4 regions of the Marinilactibacillus sp. GCM10026970 genome follow, and region 3 is predicted to be linked to each of the others. Evidence: riboswitches for the same ligand, from Rfam matches in the RefSeq annotation. Region 3 holds a riboswitch; each other region holds the start of a gene.

Region 1 (3,138 bases), on a different contig from region 3:
AGAAACACCTATTATTTTATCTTTTCCAATCAGTCTGCGAACGACTTCTACTGGCAATTCATCGTCACCAATGTGAACACCCGCAGCATCAACCGCTAGGCAGACATCGACTCGATCGTTGATGATCAAAGGAACGTCAAAACGGTCTGTTAGGTCTTTCACTTTTTGAGCCAGTCTATAAAAATCGTTTGTCGTTGCTTCCTTTTCACGCAGCTGCACGAGTGTTACGCCATTTTCACAGGCGGTTTTGATCACAGTTAAAAAGGATGCTTCGTCAAAATCGTATCTTCCAGTTACAAGGTAAAGGGTTAATTCTTTCATTTTTCCCATCCTTTCACGGATTGGTTCCAGTTTTCTTTCAGTAACAGTGATAGATGGTTTAATGTTTGAAAGCGGAAATCGGCTAATCCTTTGCTTTGTGTTTTAGCTTTTTCACCACAAAGGTTAAAATAGCTGACTGCGCCAACTACGGCATCGAATGAATTTTGACCGTCTCCTAAGAGTACCGCGATTAGTGCTCCAACAATATCACCGGTTCCTGTGAATCGATCGAGTTCCTCGACACCATTGGAAAGCATCACAGTACGGTCCAGCGACACGACGACATCTGTCGGTCCAGTTGCTAGAAAAGTTGTGTTAGGATAGTATTGGCTCATCTCTTTCAGGGCGTCAATCAATTCGTTCAGGCTTTCTTCTCCCTGATCCAGTTCGTTTCCGTCAACACCTCGTCCGTGGCTCGTTAGTTCACAGAAGTTTCTAAGTTCTGAAGTGTTTCCTTTTACGACAGTTGGATGATTTTCAACTAGCGCAAGGCTCACTTGATTACGGATATCACTAACGCCGTAACCAACTAAATCAACAACCGTCGGCTTCTTCGTTTCATTAGCATAACGGCTTGCTTCCAGCAGACTAATCTGACGTTTTTCTGAAAGATGGCCAAGATTCAAAAGCAAAGCATCCGTTTGAGTAAAGAGTTGTTTAAACTCTCTCGGGTCATCTGCCATAATCGGTTTAGCCCCTACGTAAAGCAGCGCATTCGCCATAGACTCACAAGTGATTTCATTGGTAATACATTGTACTAATGGAGCTTGTTTTAATGGAAACTGAGTTGAAAGGTCATGATTTAACGCCATAAAGCGGACCTCCCATAAACAATTTTTGAGTCCGTTTGAAAGTAGACGTTTCTTTTAATTTGACTAGTACTAAAAATGCCATCACAGAACCAATCAAAGTCGCCCCAACAAATCTAGGCGTGTAAATAAACCAGTACAAACTTTGTTGGCTACCGGTAAACCAAACCATCACGGGATAAGAAAGTAGTGAACCAATGATGCCTGTTCCGATAATTTCACCCGCCATCGACCAGTACATATTCCGGCCGAATTTATAAAATAGTCCCGCTAAGAAAGCCCCAAATACAGCCCCCGTTAAAGCAAGCGGTGGAATACCTAAAAGTAACATACGGATCAGGCCGCAAATCAGCGCCATCAGCGTTCCATAGAGCGGACCAAGTAAAACACCCGCAATAATATTCATGACGCTAGACATGGGCGCCATTCCTTCGATTCGCATCAATGGTGACAACACCACGTCTAGTGCAATCATTAATGCTAGTAAAGTCAATCTGTGGATTCGATTTTTTTCCACGTAAAAAAACTCCTTTCTGCGAAAAGCAAAAGGAGTGCGGTCTGAGACAGACGGAGTCATACAATCAGAATAAAACGATTGCATAAAATCCGTCTACAACTACATTTCCCTGCGCCAGTCCTAACTGTATCAGGTTCAATGGGTATAATCTCAGCTAAATAGCACCCCAAATGTTCTTTTCAATTGATTAGAGTATAGCATACTTTTTTTGATGGGACTACAGGCTTATAAATAATTGTAGGATTCTCGCCCATTTAACCTTTTTTAAATTAATTTTCAAGAAAATTACGGTATACTAACGGTAACGATCCCTCACTAAACGAATGGACTCAAAGGCGGTATACGTATGAACATGAATCAAGAAGTACTGTTAGCGAATCTCTATAACCTGATCCTTAATCCAGCGACACGTGATTGGGAACGTTCTTTGCTGTCAGAGACAAAAGATCGCCTGGATGATGGAAGAAGTGTGGAGAGTCACCTTTCAAAAATTGAGGCCGATCTACGTCCTTTGGCGCTAAGAAGTAATCTCACACCTGACGTAATGGACTTTTACAATTTAATCACCGGTAATTTAAAAATAAAAACTTCATTTGATATAGATGGACACACCATTGACGATGAGAATAACCAGGATAGTGCCATTTTTGCGGGTGGTTGTTTCTGGTGTATGGTAGAACCGTTTGAGACACGAGAGGGCATTCTATCCGTATTGTCTGGCTATACCGGCGGACACGTCGATCACCCTACTTATGACCAAGTCAGCGGAGATTATACAGGACATGTAGAAGCTGTGGAAATCATTTTTGATACACGTATCATACAATATGCCGACCTTGTCGAACTTTATTGGCAGTTAACAGACCCTACCGATGCACATGGTCAGTTCGCAGACCGTGGTGAACGTTATCGCCCGGTTATATTCTACCGAAATGAAGAACAGCACAAAATTGTCATGGAATCCAAACAGCGTGTAATCGACTCGAACAAATATACAAAACCAATCGTTACTTCAATTGAGCCAGTCAGTACCTTTTGGCCTGCAGAAAACTATCACCAGCAGTTCTATAAAAAGAATCGTAAACGCTATAAAAGTATGGAACAATCTCGCCGTCAGTTTTTGTTTTTTCAGCGACTGCGTGGGAAAGTACACGCTAAGCTTAACGGATTCAATAAACAAAAATGAAATAAAATGATTAAACATGTCTTTACAAAACAAAAAGTACTGCAAAAGATTACTTTCTTATGTAGTACTTTTTTGTATGATAGACTTAAAATTTTTCTTCAGTATAATTTTTAAACTGATCCAAAATAGATTGCCATCCCTCTTTTTGCATTTCAAGAGAATATTCACTTTCTGCATCAAATGTTTCTACTACTTCGGTTTGGTTATTGTTTCCGTTAAATAAAATGTTCACTTTTCGATTATCCTCTAAAGTATATGCGATCGTTTTGTAGGGATCTACTTCATCGTAAATACCGGCAAAGTCG
Region 2 (3,138 bases), on a different contig from region 3:
GAATCTCATGTCTGGCAATCGCAAGGTTTGTGTTTGGATTCTGAAGGCTTTCTTCTGTCACTTTAAAATAAGGCGGGTTACACGTCACGACATCCACTGAATCATGTCGAATCAGTTCTCTGACTTCTTTAACATCCGCATGTTTCATCATTACTTGTTCCTGTAATTGATTCAATTCAATACTTCTATTTGCCATATCCACAAGTCTTTCTTGAATTTCAACCCCAGTCACCGGACTAGCCGTCTTTTGACTAAGCATGAGTGCAACTGCACCGTTTCCAGAACAGAGATCAACAATTTTAGCACGATTATGCTTGGGTACTTGAGCAAATTCTCCTAATAATACGGCATCTAGTGAAAAAGAGAAGACTGAAGGGCTTTGTATAATTTCTATATCGTATTGCATCAACTGATCAATACGTTCGTCATCTTTAAGTAAGTCTTTCAATAGCTTAGCTTCCTTATCTATCAGTTTCTTATAGTATACCAAAATTTTCTAGTGAACATTACCCCGAACAAGTAAAAAGCTACACCCACTAAGGCGCAGCTTTTTACTTCTCATCAATAAAATGATCAAACACTTTCTACACATTATTTATTTCTTAATTCATTGTTAATCCGCTGTCTACAACAATATTCTGTCCCGTGACACCTCTGGAAGCCTCAGACCCTAGGAAAACAACGACTTCCGCTACATCTGCTGGTTCTGTCACGCGATTTAGTGCAGAACTTGCTGCAATCAAATCAAAGACTTCTGGCGTAGTAACTGCACTAGCATCTGTTCGTTCTAACAAGCCACCAGACACCATATTAACTGTGATTTGATCTTTTCCGAGTTCTTTCGCCATATTCCTAGTAAATCCTACGAGTGCCGCTTTGGCCGTTGTGTATTGGTGATAGGGGACTACGGGATTTTGAAATAAGTTTGTACCTATGTTGATTATCCGACCGTATTGCTGTTTTTTCATTTCAGGAAGGACAGCTTGAATCGTGTTTAAGGCAGACTGGACTGTTCCTTGAAGCTGTTCATTATAATTCTCCCAAGTCAATTCTTCCACTGTTCCTTGGGTGACTGGATTAAATTCAAAATTGATTAAAGCATTGTTGATGACGATATCAATTGTTCCAAAATGTTCTGTGGCTTTTTTTACCATAGCTTCTACTTGCTGTTCATCTCTAACATCTGCCTGAATGGCGATTGCGTTGTCTTTTCCAATTTCCTCAATAACTTTAAGCGCCTTTTCTTTGTTTTTAAAGTAATTGACTACTACTTTATATCCTTTTTCACCAAACTGTTTCGCAATCATAGCTCCTAGTCCTCGACTTGATCCTGTAACTAAAACGGTTTTCTGTTCACTCATTCCTTGCCCTCTTTTCGCTTTTTTGAATAAACAAAAAACACCCCTTCTCTGTCTTAAGCAGACAGAAAAAGGGTGTGGGTTCATTTACAATCTTAATAAAGCCTTCTCAAAAGAGAGTGCTAGAGTCAAATCATCATTCCACTTTTCCTACGCTGGCTTTATCCAGATCAGGTCCTAAGGGTCAGGTTTCTACCTATCTCAGCCTCAGCTTTTCAACAAGAAGCTCCCCTAGTGGTCTATTGTGTATTCAATTACATAAATCATATCATATGCTTTTAAAATAATATACTGTATTATAAAAAATTGCTCATCCCGATGCGCATCTAAAGTACCTGGATTAAATTGCCTTAGAATTGACAAAAGCCCCTCCCAATTAAGGGAGCGGCTCTCTGATTAAAAATAAATGACTTATACAGTTAATTCGTGCTAAATTACTATTCAAATTATATGACTGAGTTTCTCATTTAAACAACACAGTCCCTACCTCTACTGTGTCCTTACAACTCTATAGTTGCGCCAGATCGATTAAACTTCGTTAAAACGATTTTATATAATACTTCATATTTATTCTTAATGTAGTTACATTATACCATACATTTAAAAATAATCAATTCGGACGGTTCGGGACGAATAATAAAAAAGGTTTATCTTAAAGGTTATTTCATCCAAAACTATTCTTATATTAAAATTAAGAATTTGTCACAGAAAAAAGCCAGGCTATAGAGCCCTGGCTTTTTCGGTCGTTAATTGATTATTTTACTTTTTTTCTATTTGATAAGAAGATACCTGTACCCATCAATGTTAGGACCCCTCCCAGAAGCGCGATTCCACCATATTGTTGGAATCCGGTTTGCGGAAGCTTAGACTGAGACTGATTCGTTTTTACTGGTTTAATGACTTCTGGATCAGTCGTCAGTTTTGTGATCACATTTGAGTTCAGCCCTCTATTCGACTCTTGGTTCAGAACTGGTTTTGGTGTTTTAATGATCAATTCTGAATCTTCTGTCGGTTCAGTAATAATGAGCTTACTATTTGTTGCTGTCGCTAAAACCATTTCTGGTTTATCTACTGTCTCAGGTTCGATTTCAAATTCAATCGGGATATAAGAAATGTCATATCCTGGTGGCGCCTGAGTTTCAATAAAGTGGTATTCCCCTGGTGCTAGGCCATCAACTTCTACTTGACCATCTGCATTCGTGACTATATCGGCCATCAGCTCTGTACCTGACTGATCAAATAAGGTGAAAGCTGTCTCTGCTAATGTAATTGTCGCATCTGCTGAATCACGTTTAGTCAATAAGACTGCACCTTGGTAATTTGTAAATTCTCCTAAATCTGTAACAACAGGTTGTCCACTTGACGAATCTTCAATAATGACTTCTACTTCTCTAGTATTTCGAATATATCCTATGACTGGTTGTGTTTCTCTAATAATATAATTTCCTGGTGCAAGTTGTGCGAAGCGAACGATCCCCTGTTCGTCTGAAACGACCTCTTGCTCAACATCTAAACTATCTGCATCGAATAAGGCAAATGTTGCGCCCGGTAAGGCTTCGCCTGTTTCTGTTACTTTACTTAATTGTACTGTACCTTGATAGTTTATAGCTGCTACCTCAACAATAACGGGTTCTGATTTTGCTACAGATTCGATTTCGAATTCAACTGGTTCTGTATTGAGTACATAACCAGTTGGCGCTTTTGTTTCTACGAATTGGTATGCGCCTGGAGCAAGAGTGTTTACACTCAACACACCATTTTTATCCGTTATTAATCCTGT
Region 3 (3,138 bases):
ATCTTATCGGCTAGAGAATACCATGAGAAACAGCATTTAGTATAAGCATTAGATTTGCACCCGTTCTACATGCGCGATACACTAAATGTAGATAAACTAATAGGAGGAATTTAGACATGGGTAAAAAAGTAGCAACCGTTATGACAAAATTATTTGAAGATGTAGAATTCACTTCACCAAAAGAAGAACTCGAAAAAGCAGGTCACGAAATCGTAACGATTGGCTTTGAAGCAGGCGAAACCGTTGAAGGTAAAAAAGGAAAAGCTTCTGTTACAATCGACAAAAGTATTGACGATGTTTCCCCAGAAGATTTCGACGCTTTACTCATACCTGGTGGATTTTCACCCGACCAACTTCGTAAGGATGAGCGTTTCTTGAATTTCACACGTGCATTTTCTGAAAATAATAAACCAATTTTCTCAATTTGTCATGGTCCACAACTACTAATCAATGCTGAAGTTGTAAAAGGAAAAGATATTACTTCAGTCTCTCAAGTAGCAATTGATCTTAAAAATGCCGGCGCAAACTTCCGTGACGAAGAAGTCGTTATTGACGATTCTGGTTTAATTTCAAGCCGTACGCCTGAAGATTTACCTGCTTTTAACAAAGCTATGGTGAACGCGTTACAATAATTACGGCTAGCTGAGGAAATTATTATTTTTCTCAGCTAAAACCTTAACTGATTTTAAGGATACGTACAAAAAATATTGTTAAACTATCTATAGTGTCAAATTATAAAACACTTTTCTTTTCTCCCCCTAATATTGAATGTTTTAAAGTGGCCCCCCACTTTATCTTGTTCTTTTGAAAAGAAACTTATTCTATATGAAGCTGAACTTTCTTTCTCCCCTGATTGAATTGTATACATTGCTGAATATAGAAATATAAGAGACTAGATATGTCTCAATTTTAAATTGAGGTTGGAATGCTTTCCTTCCTTAAAAAAATCCCATTAGGATTCAGCGAACTTTCGCTTTTTCCTAATGGGATTTTTTTGTCTACTTTCTTAATTTTCTGTTCGGTAAGCCCAGTGATTTGTCGGTCCATGACCGTGCCCCACCTGCTCCAGTGGATTAGATATTGCGGCTTGGATGTAAGCTTTAGCTGTCTTGATGGCTTCTAGCACTGAGTGGCCTTTTGCAATTTCAGCCGCAATACATGCTGAATACGTACATCCCGTACCGTGAGTATTTTTCGTGTCAATTCGGGGGGTGGATAGCCATACTTCCTCTCCAGATTCAAGCAGTATCAAATCAGAGGCTTTCGGATCATCCAGCGTATGACCACCTTTTATGATGACAACTTTACTCCCCGCTTCTTTTAACTGATAGGCAGCTTTAAGCATATCTTCCTTGTTTATTATCTCAATCCCTGTCAACGCTTCAGCTTCTGGGATATTGGGTGTGATGACATCTGCTAAAGGAACCAGTCTATTTTTCATCACTTCGATCGCAGTAGATGCCATTAAGGGATGTCCTCCCTTTGCGACCATGACCGGATCAATGATCAGTGGGGCTATTTTATGGTCTAAAAGTTTGTTTGCAATGAGCTCCATATAATCCCCATTAACAAGCATGCCTGTTTTAATCGCTGACAAGTTGAAATCACTGAAAATTGCATCTAATTGTGCTTCAACCATTTCAAGCGGCACAGGATGTACTCCATGAACCCCAAGTGTGTTCTGAGCCGTGACCGCCGTTAATACGGATACCCCAAATACGTTTCTTTCTTGAAAGGTTTTCAAGTCTGCTTGAATTCCTGCTCCACCACCACTATCACTGCCTGCAATCGTCAATACTTGTTTAGTCGTCATTTTCTCACCGCTCCTTGTGCACCGAAGACTTTTTCGATTGCTATGACCGATAAAAAGGTGGTTTTTTCTATTATTTGTTGCGCTACTGTTTGAAAATCGTTCTGTTTTATCATTTTGCTCATCCCACTCTCTAGACATTTTAAGACACAAAAAAACTCTTCCAAAATTGATAGAAGAGAGTCGGTTCACACTAAATAAGAATACAGATAACTTGATCTGCCATTCATCATGATCACTTCCCTCCGCTAGCATTACCTAGTTCAGGTTAAGGGTCAGGTCTTACCTTTCTCAGCTTTCGCGATCAGTTTGGTTGGAGGGTTTTGTAAATCCTCGATCTTTACTGAAAGCTCTATGCTCCCCTAGTTCTTTTAATTTAACGATTTCATTATATCAGTTTGGTACCGAAAATACCATATGCTTAAGCGTTGACTATTTGTTTCATTCCTTTCTATTTTTTACGATTTTTTCATCTGTTCATCATACCTTCTTCAAATTTGTTTTCTATACTATGTTCATACCCACAACAACCAACTTATTTTTCAGGGCGATTACTCCTCCAAGTAATCGTCCGTCTCCTTTTTAGCCACTTGCATCTGCAGGTGGTTTTTTTTGTTTTTTTTGACTTTACTGATCAGTTTCTTTGACAGTAATGCTTAAGGCCGATTTCATTCTTGTTGATGGCTACATTCAAAGTTAGGAAATCACGTAATCTGTGAAATAGTATAATGAGAACGATCGTCACGAAAGGTTCATCGTACATTTGATTATAGAAAATTTCTCCTTAAATATATTCTTTTAGTTTATTCGTTCCTACCATGGTGAAATGTGTTTCTAGCACTTTTCGTATGCTTTTTGTTGATGTTTGTTTACCGCACCAGTCATCGATTTGATTTGTAGTCACCTTACCTTCTGGAAACAAAACTTGATATTGTCTAACACTTTCTAATATAGCTGATTCTAATGGTACTTTATGCCCACAGGTCAGACAACTTTTCATTCTAAGACCGCTCGACAAGGAAAGCGTATTGCAGTGCGGACAGACAACCCCTTTTTCTAACTGTTCATAAGGGTATTCGGGCGTAGTTTGTTCATGCTGATTCTGAGTCTCCTGTCCATCCACTAGTATTTCTGCCAGTTGTCTGTCTTTTTGGGATGACATTTTAAGCTGATCGTTTATTTTGATGAGGTGGGTTTCAATTTGTGTGGGGAAGATAAAAGAATCGGTGGTACTGGCATTATAAAGGGTAAATGTGGGATGAACAAAGACGACGTGTGCTTGAATTTTATGTTTGAAATGTGTTTCTCTGATTAGGTTAGTGAGGTTT
Region 4 (3,138 bases), on a different contig from region 3:
CCCATAAAAGATGAAACCGGAAAATAACTTTCTTCATAACTGACTGGATGATGTTTAACAGATGCATTCCAGTCCATCAAAAACCTTGTCTGCAAAGGAAGCACACCGTTTCCGTTGATTCTAAGGTGTGTATCTCTCCAGTATCCCATCTTTTCATAAAGACCCAAATAATCATCTCCGACGTTAAAGCCTCCTGTATATCCTACTTTTCCATCAATTACGACTATTTTTCTATGATTTCTGTAATTCAATCTGAAAAATTTAGAACCGAAGAAGGGTTCAGCTTTTCCTCCAAGAGCTTTTAGGTGTTCAAAAAAATGAGCGCCTACGACTCTAGCTCCAATCGGGTCATATAAAACTTTAACTTCAACGCCATGTTCGGCTCTTTCTTCCAATGCTTTTAACAATCTTGTACCAATACCATCTGCTTTGAATATATAATAAGTCACATGAATATGATGTTCTGCTTTACCAATGTCTTCTATTAATTTATCGAATTTTTCTTTACCATCTGTGATAATATCGACTTTATTTCCTTTGGTCAAAATGGCTTCATTACTTTCTAAGAAAAGAGAAACCAGTTCCAATGTGGTATCCATATGCTTCGCTTCCGGAACATCTAAATTTTCAGACTCAATTAACTGTTTTTGCGCTTCAACCAATTGCGTCATACCAATTCTTTTCTGTGACCGAATATCGAAAATATTTTCTTGAGAAATCTTTCGTCCAAGAAATAGGTAAAGAACAAATCCAATCCCTGGTAACATTGTTATGACGAGTAACCATGCCCATATTGCTGCAATATCTCTTTCTCTTTCTCTGAAAACTGTTATAAATGCTAAGATCGAATTGATAAAAATAAATAACCAAAATAATGTTCTAATAATCTCCATTTTATTCCCCTTATAGTCCTTTTGTTGACTCCTCTATGAACACCTGATACTAAGCCTTCTAGAGTTTTTCTTAATCAGTTTACACTATTACGCCTTTACCCGTCTACATATATTACCCCTAGAGTGTTCCTAAAGCGAAGCTTCCTTTAAAAAAATACGGTATTCTGTAACAATTAGTTCGTAAAACAACAAAGCAGCCTCTATTAATAGAGACTGCTTTATGGGAAATATTTTCAAGGATCAGCTTTTTAATTTAGGCACAAACATAGATGAAGCTCTGTCGAATAACAGCACCAATACAATAATCGTAACCGCTATTGTAGCGAGCATGCTCGCTCCATTGAATAGCAGCGAAAACGTTACAGGATCAAGCCCCCACACTGCATAGTCTCCAAAAAAGAATACGCCAGCTACGAAGTGCCAGAACCAACGAGCAGCTGATCCTATGAACGTCGTAATGATCAAATACTTTTTAGCGGTGCCAAGTGAATTTTCTTTTATATTTTTGATAATGGTCTGGCTAAAGTACCCGGCAAAACCAACACAAGTGAAAGCAAATCCATATTCAATAATAAATTGATAGATATTCAGTATATAAGCTGTTCCAGCTACTACATGCAAGATTCCCCACAAAAATCCTGCAAATAAACCAGGCACCATTCCTCTTCTAATCGCAAAAAAGGTCAACGGAATCGTACCTAATGAAATACTAAAAGATGCTCCAATCCCTATTGGTATTAAAGACAAAATCATGGCAATGGCCGCAAACAATGTCCCTTCAATATAAACTCTTAACTTTTCGTTCTGCATACAAAAACTCCTCCTATAGATACTATGTATACTAGAGGAGGAGTATATTCTTATCATCATAGCAAAAAGCAAAAAGATACTTTTAGACACTGATTCTAGGTACTCTCCCTACGCACGTACGAACGTACAGGTTCAAAGGGTCTGGACTAATAGTCCACTCTCAGCCAATTCAATTGGCTCCCCTAGTACAAATAGTTAAGTTATCGCGATTTACTTGAATCGACGATTTTGGTTCACTTCCATTATAACAGGTAAGATGATTGGACGTCTACGTGTTTTTTTGAATAAATGATTTCCAAGTTCTTCTCTGATATCTTGCTTGATAGATCCCCAGTCGAAATCATTATGTTCAAGATTTTTGCGAACTACATCAGTAACGATTTCGTTAGACTCATTAATCAAATCCTGACTTTCTTTAACAAAGACAAATCCTCTTGTTACAATGTGTGGACCAGATACGACTTTGCGTTTTTTTCGGTCGATCGTTACAACCGCTACAAAAATACCATCTTCAGATAATAGTCGTCTATCTCTTAAAACAATATTTCCAATGTCTCCGATACCAATTCCATCAATTAGCGTATTCTCAGCTGGTACTTGACCAGTCTGATTTATTTTGCCATTTTGATAATTCAAAACATCTCCATTACTTAAAATAAAGATATCTGCGTTATCCATACCTGTTTCATTTGCTAAATCAGCGTGAGCTGCAAGCATACGATACTCTCCTTGGATTGGTATGAAATATTTCGGTTGAAGTAAATTGATCATCAATTGAAGGTCGTTAGGCGTAGCATGACCAGAAGCTTTCATATTATCAGAAATATGCTTAACGGTAGCGCCCGCTCTGTAAATCAAGTTCTCTGTTTCAGCAACGGTTACTTCCATTGCAATAGATGGACTTGTAGCAATAAATACAAGATCATTTTCTTTAATATTAACTTGTCCATGATTGCCTGTTGCCATACGACTAAGTGTTTTAATTGGTTCACCAGAAGCGCCTGTTTCAAGTACAATAATTTGGTTATCATCAAACTGATCAATTTTATCCACTGAAACAATCAAATTCTCATCAGGAAGTGTCAATTTGTCTAATTCAATAGCTGTTGCGAGAATTGCTTCAAGATTACGTCCTGTAATGAAAACTTTTCTTCCAGATGCTTGTGCCGCGTTCAGCACTTGTTGAATACGTAAAATGTTACTTGCTACTGCGGCAACAATAATTCTACTATTTGAGTCTTGGAAAATATCCAACACTTCTTCTTGAACTTTTTTCTCAGAAACATTTTCTATCATGCTTTCTGCTTCGTTTGAATCACTCAATAACGCAAGTACACCTTCTTTACCGATCTCAGAAATCTGAGAAAAATCCGTACGGTATCCTTCACTTGCACTTTGATCAAACTTAAAGTTTCCAGTGTAGACAATGTTTCCA

Evidence for each region. A riboswitch is a leader RNA that binds a small molecule or an ion and turns the genes downstream of it on or off. The one in region 3 is predicted to bind thiamine pyrophosphate.
Region 1: it holds a riboswitch for thiamine pyrophosphate, as region 3 does, so the genes downstream of both, thiW (energy coupling factor transporter S component ThiW) here and thiD (bifunctional hydroxymethylpyrimidine kinase/phosphomethylpyrimidine kinase) in region 3, are expected to answer to the same signal.
Region 2: it holds a riboswitch for thiamine pyrophosphate, as region 3 does, so the genes downstream of both, ACFP65_RS08790 (3-oxoacyl-ACP reductase) here and thiD (bifunctional hydroxymethylpyrimidine kinase/phosphomethylpyrimidine kinase) in region 3, are expected to answer to the same signal.
Region 4: it holds a riboswitch for thiamine pyrophosphate, as region 3 does, so the genes downstream of both, thiT (energy-coupled thiamine transporter ThiT) here and thiD (bifunctional hydroxymethylpyrimidine kinase/phosphomethylpyrimidine kinase) in region 3, are expected to answer to the same signal.

The regions. Positions count from the first base shown of each region.
Region 1 is NZ_JBHSUL010000013.1:15,248-18,385, forward strand. It holds gene thiE (thiamine phosphate synthase) at 1-330, opposite strand, end outside; gene ACFP65_RS05045 (hydroxyethylthiazole kinase) at 318-1,133, opposite strand; gene thiW (energy coupling factor transporter S component ThiW) at 1,117-1,647, opposite strand; TPP riboswitch at 1,737-1,826, opposite strand; gene msrA (peptide-methionine (S)-S-oxide reductase MsrA) at 1,994-2,833, shown strand; gene ACFP65_RS05060 (SRPBCC domain-containing protein) at 2,919-3,138, opposite strand, start outside.
Region 2 is NZ_JBHSUL010000027.1:278,662-281,799, forward strand. It holds gene ACFP65_RS08785 (tRNA1(Val) (adenine(37)-N6)-methyltransferase) at 1-406, opposite strand, end outside; gene ACFP65_RS08790 (3-oxoacyl-ACP reductase) at 603-1,361, opposite strand; TPP riboswitch at 1,488-1,601, opposite strand; gene ACFP65_RS08795 (SpaA isopeptide-forming pilin-related protein) at 2,113-3,138, opposite strand, start outside.
Region 3 is NZ_JBHSUL010000009.1:28,179-31,316, forward strand. It holds gene ACFP65_RS03195 (type 1 glutamine amidotransferase domain-containing protein) at 117-632, shown strand; gene thiD (bifunctional hydroxymethylpyrimidine kinase/phosphomethylpyrimidine kinase) at 1,007-1,813, opposite strand; TPP riboswitch at 2,034-2,184, opposite strand; gene ACFP65_RS03205 (nuclease-related domain-containing protein) at 2,595-3,138, opposite strand, start outside.
Region 4 is NZ_JBHSUL010000034.1:179,371-182,508, forward strand. It holds gene cls (cardiolipin synthase) at 1-893, opposite strand, end outside; gene thiT (energy-coupled thiamine transporter ThiT) at 1,134-1,703, opposite strand; TPP riboswitch at 1,791-1,897, opposite strand; gene ACFP65_RS11650 (ribonuclease J) at 1,914-3,138, opposite strand, start outside.